2 regions of the Candidatus Accumulibacter cognatus genome follow, and region 1 is predicted to be linked to the other one. Evidence: riboswitches for the same ligand, from Rfam matches in the RefSeq annotation. Region 1 holds a riboswitch; the other holds the start of a gene.
The links. Region 1 has a riboswitch for cyclic di-GMP ahead of AW06_RS09975 (hypothetical protein). Riboswitches for the same ligand answer to the same signal wherever they lie in the genome.
Positions count from the first base shown of each region.

Region 2: another riboswitch for cyclic di-GMP. It lies ahead of AW06_RS13705 (methyl-accepting chemotaxis protein); the one in region 1 lies ahead of AW06_RS09975 (hypothetical protein).

Region 1 is NZ_JDST02000051.1:1,574-9,375, forward strand. It holds gene AW06_RS09955 (VWA domain-containing protein) at 1-747, shown strand, start outside; gene AW06_RS09965 (hypothetical protein) at 1,522-1,998, opposite strand; gene AW06_RS09970 (DUF4351 domain-containing protein) at 2,121-2,363, opposite strand; gene AW06_RS20350 (hypothetical protein) at 2,539-2,904, opposite strand; cyclic di-GMP riboswitch class I at 2,917-3,004, shown strand; gene AW06_RS09975 (hypothetical protein) at 3,172-3,441, shown strand; gene tadA (tRNA adenosine(34) deaminase TadA) at 3,635-4,090, shown strand; gene AW06_RS09985 (L,D-transpeptidase) at 4,093-4,575, shown strand; gene AW06_RS09990 (NRDE family protein) at 4,545-5,327, opposite strand; gene AW06_RS09995 (folate-binding protein YgfZ) at 5,340-6,371, opposite strand; gene mltG (endolytic transglycosylase MltG) at 6,550-7,551, shown strand; gene tmk (dTMP kinase) at 7,548-7,802, shown strand, end outside.
Region 2 is NZ_JDST02000071.1:21,462-29,263, forward strand. It holds gene AW06_RS13700 (flagellar assembly protein A) at 1-858, opposite strand, end outside; cyclic di-GMP riboswitch class I at 1,117-1,203, shown strand; gene AW06_RS13705 (methyl-accepting chemotaxis protein) at 1,320-2,480, shown strand; gene AW06_RS13710 (response regulator) at 2,502-2,870, shown strand; gene AW06_RS13715 (STAS domain-containing protein) at 2,878-3,207, shown strand; gene AW06_RS13720 (chemotaxis protein CheA) at 3,204-5,369, shown strand; gene AW06_RS21485 (cache domain-containing protein) at 5,460-7,340, shown strand; gene AW06_RS13730 (chemotaxis protein CheW) at 7,351-7,802, shown strand, end outside.

The sequences.
Region 1 (7,802 bases):
GGCACGCATCCCGAAGGAATCCGCGTCGGCGGCAGGAGCGAGAACCGCTCGGCGGTCAAGGTCTGGGAGAAGCGCGAATACCGCAACCTCGACGATCGCATCGAAATCGGCACGCGCAACATCAAGGTCGCGCTGCGCCGCCTGCGCCGTTTTGCCCGCCAGGGCGCGCCTGATGAACTCGACCTCGAAGGCACGATCACCGGCACCGCGCGCAACGCCGGTTGGCTCGACCTGCACATGCGCCCGGAACGTCACAACGCCGTCAAGGTGCTGCTGTTCCTCGACATCGGCGGCTCGATGGACGACCACATCCGCGTCTGCGAAGAACTCTTCTCGGCCTGCCGCAGCGAGTTCAAGCACCTCGAACACTACTATTTCCACAACTGCGTCTATGACCGTCTGTGGAAGGATAATCGACGTCGCCACAGCGAGCGCATCGCCACCCAGGACGTATTGCACAAATACGGCAACGACTACAAGCTGATCTTCGTCGGCGACGCGTCGATGAGTCCTTACGAACTCATCCAGCCCAACGGCTGCATCGAATACCACAACGCAGAACCTGGCGCGACCTGGTTGCGCCGCCTTGCCGACACCTGGCCGCACGCAATCTGGCTCAACCCCGAGGCGGAACAGTCGTGGCCATACCGGCAATCGACCTCGCTGATCTACAACCTGATGGGGGGGCGGATGTTCCCGCTGACGCTCGATGGGCTGGAGCGTGGGATGAGGTTGTTGAGCAAGTAGTTGAGCCAGGTCGCACCCGGCCCCTCCGCAGAACGCTGGACTCCTGAAGTGGCGCATGCGTGCCAGTGCACCGGGAATTCGACGTAGGCCGCCTGCAGCAGCGGTTGACCGCAGAGCCGCGAGCGCGCAGACCCCAGGTGTTCGATCTTCTTGCACCTGCGCCGCAGCCCGATTTCCAGCTCTGGCCGGGCTTCCAGCGGTATTTCCGCCACCGGAGAAGTCTGTGGATTGGCACCCGGAAACGCACTGCTGGGGTCTTGAAATCACGCATGCGTGATTTCAAGACCCCGTGTGTGTGACCCACTTCCGCCTATAACACAAGCACTACGGCAACCAGAAGTGTTGCTAAGCCAATGCCGAAGAATAGGAGCAGGTCGGATAGCTGACTTCCCGCAAGAAAGTAGTCGGCTGCCGAGACCTCAACCATGCCGGGTAGGTCAAGCCTCCACTTAACCCTGCAATCGCCCTCCAGAAATTCAAACGTGTAATTCGTTTGAGAAGCGTCTGAAGGGCTGGAGTAACTGAAGTAGAAATCTTCTCCCCATCTGCGAATAGCCCATGATTCGAATTCTTTGGTCGTGGGCATGCGGCCATGATGAGCGGCATGGTGGTTTACGAAAGCAGATGCTTCCTCAACCAATGCAGTGTGATGAAGACGCCGCATGATTGGAGGAGACTCTGTATTGAGCGCGATATACGTTCCGAAAATGAAAGCCAATAGGCTTGTGACAAGCAATAGTGCCGAAAATAGCCCGCGCAACACCATGATGAGTGCTAATGACGAATGAAAGGGACTTCCCCGTGCCGAGCGGAACGGGCGGCAAAAGCCCGTAGACCGTAGGTTGGGCTGAGGTACGAAGCCCAACGATCCAGGGTAACCATCTTGGCTGTTGGGCTTCGTACCTCAGCCCAACCTACTCCACTTGAATGGCAGCCCCCGAGCATTCTGATTCCGGCTGTCGGATTTTTAAACTCCGTGCAATGTTCTCTTCCCGCCCCTACCGGGGCTTTCAGCACGATCGGCTCGCTCCTGGATGCCATGCGGTCCATTGTCGCAAACCATTCATCGATGCGCTGGATCTTGAGTTGCTCGCGCAACCAACGTTCCAGTTGGGTCGACGACAGCAGCCCAGCGCGCTGGGCTTCCTGTGAAAGTTGGTCGGGTAATGTGATCTGAACCGTGGTCATGTGCTTTTTCCGTGGTAGATGTTCGGCAGCGAGAGCAGGCAGCGAGGTCTTGAAATAACGCATTGATAAAATTTCATGATCCCCCCGTCTTCCTTCGTCAGGCGGAACCGCTGACGAGTTGCAGGGTGGTTTGAGATGCGGTATTCCCCAGTTTCGATTCACTGTCATTCCATCCGGGCTACGGGCTACTCTCGCTGATCGAAGACTTCGTTCAACGATTCGGCATCCAGTACCCTGATCGCCCAGATTTCCAATTGATCGATGCTTGCGCTGGTCAGTCGGTCGCGGACAGCGTCAGGCAGGGGACCAAACCGGCGCGAGAGTTGGCGCTGCAGCAGGGCGACTTCGCCCTGCTGCAGCCCCTGCTGCAGTCCCTGCTGTCGTCCTTTTTCAATTCCAAAGCGTTCGGCAGAAGTGATGTAGGGCATGGTGACGTTCCTTTCCCGTGTGTAGACTTCTTGCAGAAGTCGTTGCTCCAATTCGTTCGGCAATCGCATCAGCCAGTCGATGACGCCGAACAGATCGATGATGCGCTGCTTGTCCCAGTGGCGTTCGTAGAGCAGCTTGGCCAGTTGCCATTTTGCCGCGTACCGCTGTTCCAGGTCACCCCCTCGTTCTGCGGGTGAACAGGTGCGCAGCAGTGACCAGGGCGAAGGGATTGGGATCTTCCAGCAAGGCTTCGATCTGGCGGGCGTAGTCCAGGATCTGGACCGTTGGGAAGTGGATGCCGACCTCGCGGCCGTACAGTTGGTAGCCGTAGTGGGTGGGTTTCCAGCTTTCGCGGTCATCGGCCAGCACGGCCAGGCTGGCGACCGGGCGACGATAGCGGTCGTAGAGCCGGTAGTTGTAGGTGAACAGGCGCTCGGGGAAGGTGGCATCGTGTTGGCCCTGGACGAATGGGCTTGTTGAGCAAGTAATTACCTGCGTGCGTGCGTGAGAATTTTCACGGCAGGTTTGCGGTCCAGACATATAATGGCTTCACGAGACAAATGGCAAACGGGGTGAAAGCTCCGGACGCAAAGCTGCAGACCCTAACCTGGAATGACAGGAGGGTGGCTGGGTTACCTCGCTCCAGGCACATTCGTGCGGGTACTTGGTTTCCTTCCCACAGCTGAAACATGGCTCTCGTAAGAGAGGGCAGCAACGGCCTTGTTGAATTGATGCCGACTGTATGGCGCAACAACACTGACCACTTCTGATGCCATGTATGGTATGCGTTGAGAGTCTGAGGAAACCATGAAAACCTATATCGCGACGATCGAAACTCCTGGCGGAACCGAGACCATGAAACTGGCGGCGGCGAATATCCAGGAAGCCTACGGACAGGTGGCAGAACGTAGTCTGTCGGCTGCGGGCGCGTCGTATCATTACTCGATCAAGGAAGCATCGCCCGTTGCCTCGCCCCAGTTTTTCGACGGGTTTGCCAACGCCAGCTTCGCTCTCATGGCCTGCATGATTCTTTTCATCGTTTTCGACCACATGCTGCGCAAGTGGCTCAGGAGCTGATGCTGAATCAAGAGAGCCTGCATACGAACACTGCGGTTCTCTGATCGAATGGATTGGCGAGCGGTGAAGGGGTCGCAGCAGTACGTTCAGCGGTCGCTGGGTACCAATGCTCGCCTTTCGTCAGGGGATGTCGTCGGTTTCAGATCGAGGCATTCTCAGCAGCCTGCCTCTGTGCTGCAGTAGAATGCCATCGATGAACGACGAATTTTTCATGCGCGAGGCGATTTCCCTGGCGCGAGCCGCCGAATGCCTCGGCGAAGTCCCGGTTGGCGCGCTGGTGGTTCGTGATGGGGTGATCGTCGGACGCGGTTTCAATTCGCCGATCGGCGAAAACGATCCAACGGCGCACGCCGAAATCGCCGCCCTGCGCGACGCCGCGCGCAATCTGCACAACTACCGTTTGCCCGGCTGCGAGCTGTTCGTGACGCTTGAACCTTGCGCGATGTGTGGCGGCGCGGTGCTGCAGGCACGCATTGCCCGGCTGATCTACGGTGCGCGCGATCCCAAGACCGGTGTGCATGGCAGTGTCGTCGACCTCTTTGCAGTACCGCGCCTCAACCATCACACAGCGGTCGTCGGCGGCGTCCTGGCCGACGAATGCGGGCAGTTGCTGTCCGGGTTTTTTGCAGCACGGCGTAGCCGCGAGTGAGCATGCACATCGAGATCTCCATCAGAAGACAGACGTTGACCCTCTCCGACGACTCCGGACAGGTGCTGCGTTGCTATCCGGTGTCCACCGCAAAAAATGGTCCGGGGGAAGTGTCGGGCAGTTTCTGCACGCCGCGCGGCAGGCACCTGATCCGCGCCAAGATTGGTACCGGCGAAGCTGTGAACACCGTTTTTTCCGCCCGCCGGCCGACTGGCGAGATCTATGGCAAGGAACTTGCCGAACGATTTCCGCAGCGAGACTGGATTCTCACGCGCATCCTCTGGTTATCCGGATGCGAACCCGGTCGAAATCGGTTGGGCCGGGTCGATACCATGCGCCGTTACGTCTATATCCACGGCAGCCCGGATACGACGCCGATGGGCTGCCCCGGATCGATCGGCTGCATTCGCATGCGCAACGCCGACATTGTCGAACTGTTCGATCTGGTGCCGCCCTACACGCCGGTCGATATCCTAGAGGACTGAAAGCGCTCGCAGACCTCGCCGGTGACCCGGGCGTCGACATCGAAACTTCGCTCGATCAGCGTGGTCTGCCCGTCGCGGTGCCTGCTGAGCAGCGTCGAGGCGCGCGTGCCGTAGTTTTCGGAGCGAACGAAGACCGCCGAGAGGATACGCTCCCATTCGAGCGGCACGCCGGTTTCGGGCAGGTGGGCATCGGGGACGATCTCCTGGTCGGCGAGCAGCGTGAAGAACGGCGCCGACGCCGGCAGTCCTGACAGGGCCGCAGCAAAGGTCGCCTTGGCGCTGGCCAGCTTCGGCCAGGGCGTGTCGATGAGGTGGTTGGAGAGGCCGTAGAGGCCAGGCTCCAGCCAGCGCGGCTGGTCGTCACCACGGTTGCTGAAATAGCCCAGGCACTGGTCGTCGCCAACGAACAGGTTGAAGCCGTTGTAGTCGGCGGCGGCGGCCGAGATCCCGGCCAGGTACGCCGCCGGACTGGCGTTGCCGGTCAGGAAATCGGCCACCAGTGCACCACGCGAGCGTGCAGCGGGGTCCTGTTTGCCGCCCTCACGATAGTTGGTCAGGGCGGCGAAACGTTGCGCACGACTGACGCCCAGCCAGGTACCGCCGGCCTCGAGGTCACGCCCGGCGAGCACCTGCGGGGCTTCCTGCCAGAAAGCGGCGGGCGCTGCAGGGCGGGCGAAGAACTCGTCGCGGTTGGCGGCGACGACCAGCGGATAGTCGGGGTGCGCCTGCCAGGCGAGGACAATCAGGCACATCGCGGCCTGCGCTCAAGGCGTAGTGATGGCGCGATGCACCGGCTGAAGATCAAGGCGCGGACCCCCCGGAGCACCGAGTTCCAGATTCCCGGCGCCGACGAAGTTCTCCTGAACGATCGCCAGGGCATCGTAGCCACCCGACGGCGCCGGTGCGGCGTTGGCTATCATGCCGCAATGGTGCTGGGGACTCGACGGCGAGAAGATCGCATCGCCGGCCGCCATCGGCGTGGTCGAGTGGGCACGGTAGAGATGGCGCTTGACCTTGCCGAGGTACTGCGTGCGGGCGACGATTTCCTGGCCGGGATAACAGCCCTTATGGAAACTGATCGCTCCGAGTTGCTCGAAATTCGCCATTTGCGGAACGAACTCCTCTCTGGTGCGCTCGCTGATCAGCGGCACGCCGGCCTGAATATCCAGCCATTGCCAGACAGCGGTGCCAACCGGTCGGGCCTGTGTGCGCAGTTCCTGCCACAGCGTCGGGGCGGTGTCGCAATGGACGAGAATTTCGAAACGGTGGCCATCGAGGCGGATCACGGCCCCAGCCGCGAAAACAGCGGTGTTCAAGGGACTTGCGGGGACTGGCAGCAGGACGGTTTGCAGTACCGCCTCGGCCTGCGGACCGGCGATCCCGATCAGTACGCAATCGCCAGACGGGTCAACGATGCTCACCTTGCTGCGTAGAACGAACATCTGCAGACGCTTGTGGATTGCCGGCAGCAGATCGGCGGACAGTTGCAACTGATAGTCGGGGCCGACGCGGAAAATCAGGAAGCTGGCGAGCATCCGCCCCTTGGCCGAGCACCAGGCCGAATACTGCGCAGCGTCACTCGCTAGATGCTTGACGTCGCTGGTCAATTGATGATGCAGAAAAGTGGTGGCTTCAGGGCCGCTGACCCTGATCACACCGAGGTGGGCCATGGGCGCAACGATGGTCGTCGTAGCCGCCGCCGCCAGTTCTGTGGCGGCATCGCCAAAATCGTTGAGCAAACCGTTTTCGATGTGTGCGCCGGAAGATCCCAGAATGTCCTGCCAGATCGAGTTCATTGTTGCCTCATTTCCATGAAATCTTGAGCGTCAAAGCCTCTGGTCCGTGGCCTTCACCCGCGGTCGGCGATCCGCAGCCCGCGGGTCCGGTTCAGGGCAGGGCGTTTCGGCTATTATAGAGCCACTCTAGGTCCATTCCCTCGTTCCCGCCCCGCAGCCTGCCGGTTGCGCAGGATTGATGCGCAAAATCCTCTATCGCTTGGTCGTTTTTTTTGTGGTGGTGTGCGTGCTGTTGAGCGCGCTGTTCGCCAGCGTGCTGCTGACGCCGATCAGTCTGGAGCGCACGACGGTCGATTTCACGATCACGCCCGGCAGCAGCCTCCGCGCCGCGACCCGTGAAATTGCTGCGGCTGGTATCGAACTCGATCCCTGGGCGCTGATCCTGCTCGCCAGGATGCTGGGCGTCGAATCTTCGATCAAGGCCGGCAGTTACGAAATCGCCCACGGTGTGACGCAACTGCAACTGTTGAGGAAACTGACCCGTGGCGACTTCACGCAGGCGGAACTGGCCTTCATCGAAGGGTGGACCTTCCGGCAAATGCGCGAGCGCCTCGATGCGCATCCGGAACTCCGCCATGAAACCACGGGCATTCCCGAAACCGAGATCATGCGCCTGCTGGGTGTGCCGGAGACTGCTGCCGAGGGACTCTTCTTTCCCGACACCTATCTTTTTGCCAAACGAAGCAGCGATGTCGAACTGCTGGCGCGCGCCTACCGCGCGATGCAGCGGCATCTGGCGCGCGAATGGTCCGCACGGGCAGCCGGTCTGCCTTATGGTGATCCCTATCAGGCCTTGATCATGGCCTCGATCGTCGAAAAGGAGACCGGGCGCGACCAGGATCGCTCGCTGGTGGCGGCGGTATTCGTCAACCGTCTGCGCCAGGGAATGCTCCTGCAGACCGACCCGACCGTGATTTATGGCCTGGGTAACCACTTCGATGGCAACCTGCGCAAAAGCGACCTGCTGGCCGATACGCCCTACAATACCTACAAACGCGCAGGCCTGCCACCGACACCGATCGCCATGCCCGGCCTGGCCGCCTTGCGCGCGACACTGCACCCTGCGCCCAGCGATGCGCTGTATTTTGTTGCCCGTGGCGATGGCACGAGCCATTTTTCAAATACGCTGCTCGAACACAACCAGGCGGTAACGCGCTATCAGAGAGGGGGCAAGCCTTGAGTCAAGGTGAGTACAAACCGCGCGGCAAATTGATCACCTTTGAAGGCATCGACGGCGCCGGCAAGAGCAGTCATCTGGCCGACGTCGCAGCCTTCCTTGGCAACCATGGCCGGACGGTGCTGGTCACCCGGGAACCGGGAGGGACGCCGCTTGGTGAGAAACTTCGGGAACTGCTGCTGCACCAGGCGATGCACTTCGAGACGGAAGCGCTGCTGATGTTTGCGGCTCGCCGCGAGCATCTCGAACGGGTC
Region 2 (7,802 bases), on a different contig from region 1:
CCGGATGACATGGGTGCCGGGACCGGCCAGCGTCTGCAGATCGAAATCCTTGGGCAGTGATGCCGGCAGCGCAATGCCAGTAATGTCGCGCCCATCCATCCCAGCCTGGCGCGGGATTTTTTTCACCAGACGCAGGCCGGCAGCGACCTGTGGGTAACGCGTTTCGAACTGTCGCAGATCGACCCGATCACCAAACAGCCGCCGCGGTGCGTTATTGCGGTGCAGCCCAGGGGCCAACTCGACGATTTCGGCATCCTTGCCGGGGACGTATGGCCGGTTGAGAGCGACCACCCGCTGTTCCGGTTTGTCGAGTTCGATGCCTTCACACACGGCTGCGACGTCGATGCCGAAACGCACTCCCTTGGCCCACGCCGCGGCGATGAATTCATCGATGTCGAGGTAGATGCGTGTCTCGGACGACTGCTGCCCCTTGGCAGAATGCGCAGGGTGATTGCCCTGATCGATCAGGGCCAGATCACCCTCCGCGTCGCAATACAGCGGTTCGAACAGATAGGACGCTTCGCCAGGGGTTATCTTGCAGGGCTTGTAGAGCGCCTGGCGCTCTGCCCGGAAAGCTGTGATGTCGGCAGCCAGGAAAATTTCCTCGTCGGCATCGTCGTGACGACCGATAAGATCGTCATAAAGCAGGGCCAGGAACTGTGGGTAATCCAGTCCCCGAAAGTACAGGCCTGAGGCGACCACGCGGTTAACGAAATCAGCAAAAGCCGTCGCCGATTCGAGTCGCGCGCGCCGGACGTACAAGCCGTTATCATGCTGAACGACAAATCCCGAGAGTGCGATCTGTCCTTCCTCAAGGTCGGCCAGGTTGCCGATGGCACTTTGCGGTAATGGTGGCATGACGGCACTCGCATCCAGGTTGGTGATTGAGACCCCCAGTTCTTGCGCCAGAAGCGTAACAGAAACTGTTGGCTGCGGCACCTTGTCTGATGAGTTTGTTGCCTGACAGTTCCCTGGCATTCGTTGCCCGTCAGCCTTTGGACGGCCGATGCGTTGGTCTGCGCTGCGTTTTGGTCTATCGATATATAATGACTGATGAGTACCAGGGAAGTGTGCCAAAATACATATAGTTTGCTTGTTGGTTCATGTATGTTCACATGAGTTGAATGGCAAACGGGACGAAAGTCCCGGACGCAAAGCTGCAGGCCCTAACCTGAAGTCCGGGAGGGTGGCTGGGTTGCCCTATGCCGGAACGCCTGTTCCGGCATCTGCTCCGATCCGCCGTTGCCTAGTGCTTAAATCACTCACGGGAGGATCTCATGCAAGAACGGGAGGATCTCATGCAAGACCGATCATCAAAGATGCTTCCTGTCGGCCCTGCCCCGCTGTTTATTGCCGCCGTTGCCGGCGGTCTGCTGGTCTGGAAGAGTGAGATGCCGCTGGCCGTCGCTCTTGTGTGGACACTGGCTCTGCTGGTGCTTGCCGCGGGCGCCTCTTATTGGGAGCGTCGTGCGATCCGGATCGCTGTCGACCAGTCTGCCGCCAAACACGTCCGGACCGAGGCGGCGCAGCCGGCCATCACCCCCTATACGAAGAGCCTGCATCAGGTGGCTGCCGCTTCACTGGTACGCTGGGCCGAGCATATCGCGATCGCACGCCGACAAACCGAGAACGCGGGCAACGCATTGACCAGTGACTTCGCGGCCATTCTGAACCAGTTGGGCGTCATGCTCGATACCCGCGACCGTGAAGCAGCGGCTGGCGTGGTCGCGGTGATCGAACGGGCACGTAGCGAATTGGCTTCGATGCTTGACCGTCTCAAGGACGCTTTCGACGCCCAGAAGCCGATGCTCCGTGAATTCGAGAACCTGGCGGAAGTGAGCGCCGATCTCAAGCGCATGGCCAGCGGAGTTGCCGAGATCGCCAAACAGACCAATCTGCTGGCGCTCAACGCGGCGATCGAAGCAGCGCGGGCCGGTGAGACCGGGCGTGGTTTTGCCGTCGTTGCCGATGAGGTGCGCAAGCTCTCGGACCAGTCGGGATCGCTTGCCAAGCAGATCGGGGATAAGGTCGAGACGGTCAACGCGGCGACCGGGTCAGCGCTGCTTTCCGCCGGCCAAATGTCACGCCAGAACGAGTCACTGATGGCCAGTTCGGACGCGACCATGGTCGCCGTACTGGAACGATTCCGCAGCGTCGTGCAAGGACTCAGCGATTCGTCGCAGCACATGGCAGAAGGCAGTCAGAGCGTCCGCGAAAAGGTCGAAGCGGTACTCGTGCATCTGCAATTCCAGGATCGTATGAGCCAGATTCTGAGCGCGGTTTGCCAGGATATCGAGCGTCTTCTGGCGCGCACACGTGCGGAAGAGGCACGCATCGCATGCGGCCAGACACCGGAACCTTTCGACGTGCAGAAATGGGTTGCTGAACTCGAACAAACCTATACCACGCTCGAACAGCACGACACGCGACACCCGGCTGCACAGGGACAGGTGGCGGCGAGTGAAATCACCTTTTTCTAACCTGGACAATGGGAGATCGACATGGGCAAGACCATCCTGGTCGTCGACGATTCCGCTTCGATGCGGCAGGTCGTCAGCATGGCGCTCAAGGGCGGCGGTTTTGAGGTGATCGAGGCCTGCGATGGCAAGGACGCGCTGGCCAAACTGATGGGGCAGAAGGTGCATCTGGTGATCAGCGATGTCAATATGCCCAACATGGATGGCATCACCTTTGTCCGGGAAATGAAAAAGAACGCCGCCTATCGCTTCGTTCCGGTGATCATGTTGACCACTGAAGGCAATGAGGAGAAGAAGAAGGCCGGCCAGGAGGCCGGTGCCAAGGCCTGGGTGGTCAAGCCTTTCCAGCCTCAGCAGATGCTGGCGGCGGTTTCCAGACTGTTGATGATGTGAAGTGGCGATGAGCCTGGTTATCGAGCGCAGCGGGAAAACGGCACGGCTGACTCTGGACGGAGAACTGACCATCTATGAAGTCGCCGGAATCAAGGCCGAACTGGCGGAGGTCATGCACGGTATCGACGAAATCGAGATCGATCTGGGCGGCATTGCCGAGATCGATACGGCCGGTCTGCAACTGATGCTGATCGCCAAACGCAATCCGGGCAAGCACGTGCGCTTCGTCAATCATCCGCCGTGCGTTCTGCGCCTGATCGATCTGGCCAATCTCGGCGGCATGCTGGGTGATCCCCTGTTCATTTCGGCGACGGAATCGGCGAGGAACATGCCATGAACGACGCCGCCAAAGACCTCGCGCAGGCACTCGGAACCTTCATGGAAGAGGCCAGGGAACTCCTCGCCGAGATGGAGGCAATCCTGCTGCGTGCAGAGGACGGCAGCAGCCTGGAAGACGACCTGAACGCCCTTTTTCGCTGCGCGCATACCATCAAGGGCTCTGGCGGCCTGTTCGGTCTTGACGAGGTGGTGCGTTTCGCACACGTCGTCGAGAATGTCCTCGATCGCCTGCGCAACGGCAAACTGCAATTCGACAGCGATCTGATCAGTCTGCTGCTCGCCTGCCAGGACCACATCGCCAACCTGATTGCCGCGATCGCCGAGAACACCGAGGTTCCGGTCGCCCGTAGCGACCAATTGCTGTCGCGCCTGCAGGCCGTTCTCGGAACTGGCAACGGCGCCGTCATGGCAACGCCCGCAGCCGAACCGCATTCCTCCGGGGCCGCGACCAGTGCTGGCGGCGGTGGCGCGATGGGCCCGGATCACTGGCATATCTCGCTTCGCCCGGGCAGGCAGGTATTGCAGGACGGCATGGACCCACTGGCCTTCATCAATTACCTCTCCCAGTACGGCAAGCTGCTGCATGTTGAAACGGTTGTCGATGCCGTACCGGAGTTTGCCGCCGCAGACCCCGAGATCTGCTATCTGGGCTTTGAAGTGGCCCTGGCGAGTGATGCCAGCAAGGCAGAAATCGAAGGCGTCTTCGATTTCATCCGGGAGGGCTCGCAGATCGTCATCGTGCCGCCGCAGAGCCAGATTTCGGCCTACCTCGCGCTGATCGAATCCCACCATCATGATGCCGAGCGCATCGGCGAGATGCTCTTGGCCTGCGGTTCAGTGACCGCCAACGAACTGGCAGTAGCGCTGGCGATGCAGAAGAACCAGGAGCCGCATGCCCGTATCGGCGAGATCCTGGTCGGACAGGGAGCGGTGCCGCCGCAGGTCGTCGAGGCGGCCGCCGACCAACAGAAGCGCGTCGAGGAAAAACGCAGCAGCGAAGCCCGGATCGTCAAGGTTCCTTCCGATCGGCTGGATGCACTGATCGACCGGGTCGGCGAATTGGTCATCGCCGGCGTCGGGACCCATCTGCAGATCAGTCGCATCCAGCGACCCGACATTCAGGAATCGGCGGAAGTGCTGCTGTCGCTCGTCCAGGACATCCGCGACATGACCCTGCGTTTGCGCATGGTCGCCATCGGCGAGGTTTTCTCCCGCTTTCCGCGCGTCGTTCGCGACGTTTCCAGGGAATTGGGCAAGGATATCGAGTTGCGTGTCCGGGGCGCCGAATCCGAACTCGACAAGTCGATGGTCGACAAAATCGGCGACCCGTTGATGCACCTGGTGCGCAACTCGATCGACCATGGCATCGAGCCGGCCGAAACGCGCATGGCGCATGGCAAGCCGGCACGCGGTACGGTCGAACTGCGTGCCTATCACGAGTCCGGCAGCATTAATATCGAAGTCAGTGACGATGGCGGCGGCCTCGATCGTGATCGCATCCTGAAGAAGGCGATCGAGAATGGCATGGTCGCTCCGGATGCCCATCTTTCCGATCAGGAGGTCTATCGGCTGATTCTCGCACCGGGGTTTTCGACGGCAGCAAAAGTGACCAGTCTCTCCGGCCGCGGGGTCGGGATGGATGTCGTGCGCAGCAATATCGAAGCCTTGCGCGGCACGCTCGACATCGAGTCGGTGCCAGGCCAAGGCACGACCATGCGCCTTTGTCTGCCGCTGACGCTGGCGATCATCGACGGCTTTCACGTCGGCGTCGGCAGTTCGCACTTCATCATCCCGCTCGACATGGTCGTCGAGTGCATCGAACTACCGCCGGATGTCGGCGATCGGGGATACCTAGAACTGCGTGAGCAGGCGCTGCCCTTCATTCGCCTGCGCGAGCTCTTCGATGAACAGGGGCCACGGCACCCTCGACCGCGCGTCATTGTCGTCCGTTACGGCAGCCGACAGGCGGGTCTGGTCGTCGATCGCATTCATGGCAAGTGCCAGACGGTGATCAAGCCGCTCGGCCCCTTGTTTGCCGAAGCGCCGGCAGTGTCGGGCTGCACGATCATCGGCAACGGCGAGGTCGGCATGATCCTCGATGTGCAGGCACTGGTAAGGCTTTGCGCGGGCGCTGGCCAGAGCAAGCATGCGAAGAATTGATCGACGGCACCAGCACGGCTCGTTTCCGGCGGCAGCAAACGCCTGCGGGCATCATTTCTTGTCCAATTATTCAGAATGTCGAGGTGAAAGATGAACTGGTTACGGTCGATGAAGGTCAGCACACGCAACCTGCTCTGGGGAGGTCTCACGGCGATTGGCCTGTTGCTCTTCTGCACGGTGTCGCTGGTTTCGATCCACGACAACATGCTCGAAGACCGCAAGCAGCGGATCAAGAGCCTGGTCGAGGCGGGGATCGGAGTTCTCAAGCACTATCATCAACTGTCGGCTACCGGCAAGCTTTCCGACAAGGATGCCAGGAACACCGCGCTCGATGCCCTGCGCCACATGCGCTACGAAGGGGGCAATTATCTGTTCGTCTTCGATCCTGAAGGACTCTTCTATCTGATGCCGGCCAGTCCCGACTTTGAGGGAACCAACAAGATTGACCTCAAGGATGCCAATGGCAAATACCTGATCCGGGAGCTGATCAGCGTCGCCAAGGCTGGAGGCGGTTATGTCGCATATGACTTCCCCAAACCGGGCACGCAGGCCGCTTCGCCCAAGATCGGTCATGCGGAGCTGTTTGCGCCATGGAATCTGGTGATCGGCACCGGCATCTACATCGACGATGTCGATGTTGTCTTCCGCCGCGTCCTGATCCAGTTGGTATCAATTTCACTGGCCTTGCTGGCGCTATTGACGGCCATGGGTTGGGCGATTTCGCGTTCGATTTCGGGTCCGCTCAATTCGGTTGTCGAAGTTTCCGGCCGCATGGCGGCAGGTGACTTCGACTTCAAGCTCGATACGACCGGGCGAGATGAAGCCGGGGCCGTGTTTCGTGCCGTGATGATGGTCAAGGAGGCAGTGCACGCGATGATCAGCGATGCCGGCGCGCTGTCGACCGCAGCGGCGAAAGGCCGGCTGGAGACGCGTGTCGATGCGGCCAGGCACCAGGGTGAATATCGCAACATCATCGAAGGACTCAACCGCACGATGGACGCAGTGGTGGACCCGATCAACGACGTCAAGCGGGTCATGGCGGCGGTTGAACGGGGTGATCTCGGCCAGAGCATCGACGCCGAATATCAGGGCGACTTTGGCGCCCTGCAGGCGAGCGTCAATAATACACTCGCCAAATTGTCGGCGACGATCGCACAAGTGAACACCTCGGCTGGCGAGCTCTCGAACGCCTCGACGCAGGTATCGGCCACCTCGCAGCTTCTTTCGCAAGCGACCTCCGAGCAGGCGTCAAGCCTCGAACAGACGACCGCGGCGATGGAGCAGATGTCGGCGTCGATTGCGCAGAACACCGACAACGCCAAGACCACCGACTCGATCGCCCGCCAGTCGGCGGCAGACGCGCTGGCCGGCGGCGAAGCCGTTCGTTCGACGGTCGCGGCGATGAAATCGATTGCCGGCAAGATCTCGATCATCGACGACATTGCCTACCGCACCGATCTGCTGGCGCTCAATGCGGCGATCGAAGCGGCACGGGCCGGCGAACACGGCAAGGGTTTTGCCGTCGTCGCGGCCGAGGTCAGGAAACTGGCCGAACGCAGCCAGATCGCTGCGCAGGAGATTGGCGAACTGGCTAGCAGCAGTGTCGAAACGGCCGAGCGTGCCGGCAGCCTGTTCGAAACCATGCTGCCATCGATTCGCAAGACGGCTGATCTGGTGGGCGAGATCACCGCCGCATCGGAAGAACAGACGACCGGCGCCGACCAGATCAGTCAGGCGATGGCGCAGTTGAACACCGTCACGCAGCAGAACGCCGCGACCGCCGAAGAACTCTCGGCCACGGCTGAAGAGATGAACGCCCAGGCCGAAAACCTCAACGAGTTGATGGCGCAGTTCACGCTTGCCAGCAACGACGTGGTCATGCCAGCGCGCCCGGGCCGGACCGCCAGACCGGGCAAGGCAAAACGCGAGTCTGCGGCAAATCACCCACTGAAAGACTACGAACGATTCTGAGGGGCACGCCATGAACCCAGAACCGTTGGCAGCCGCCCGGCAGCACGTGGCCAGTAGGGCAGCCGCTCCGGATGTCGGCGACACCTTGGCGCTGTATCTCGCGTTCCGCCTGGCCGATGACGTATATGCCATCGATATCCTGCGCATCCGGGAAATCATCGAGTACAGCGCGCCCACCGGCGTGCCGATGATGCCGCGCTCGGTTCGTGGGGTCATCAACCTGCGCGGCGCGGTAGTGCCGGTGATCGACCTTGCGGTTCGCTTCGGTCGCACGGCTAGCGGCGTGGGGAAGCGCACCTGCATCGTCATCGTCGAAACCGAACACGCGGGGGCGCTCTACACCCTGGGATTGATCGTCGATGGCGTCAACGCGGTGATGGAGATTGCTGCCGGGAGCATCGAACCCGCCCCGGCTTTCGGTACGCGCGTCAATGCCGACTTCATTGCCGGAATGGCGCGCGT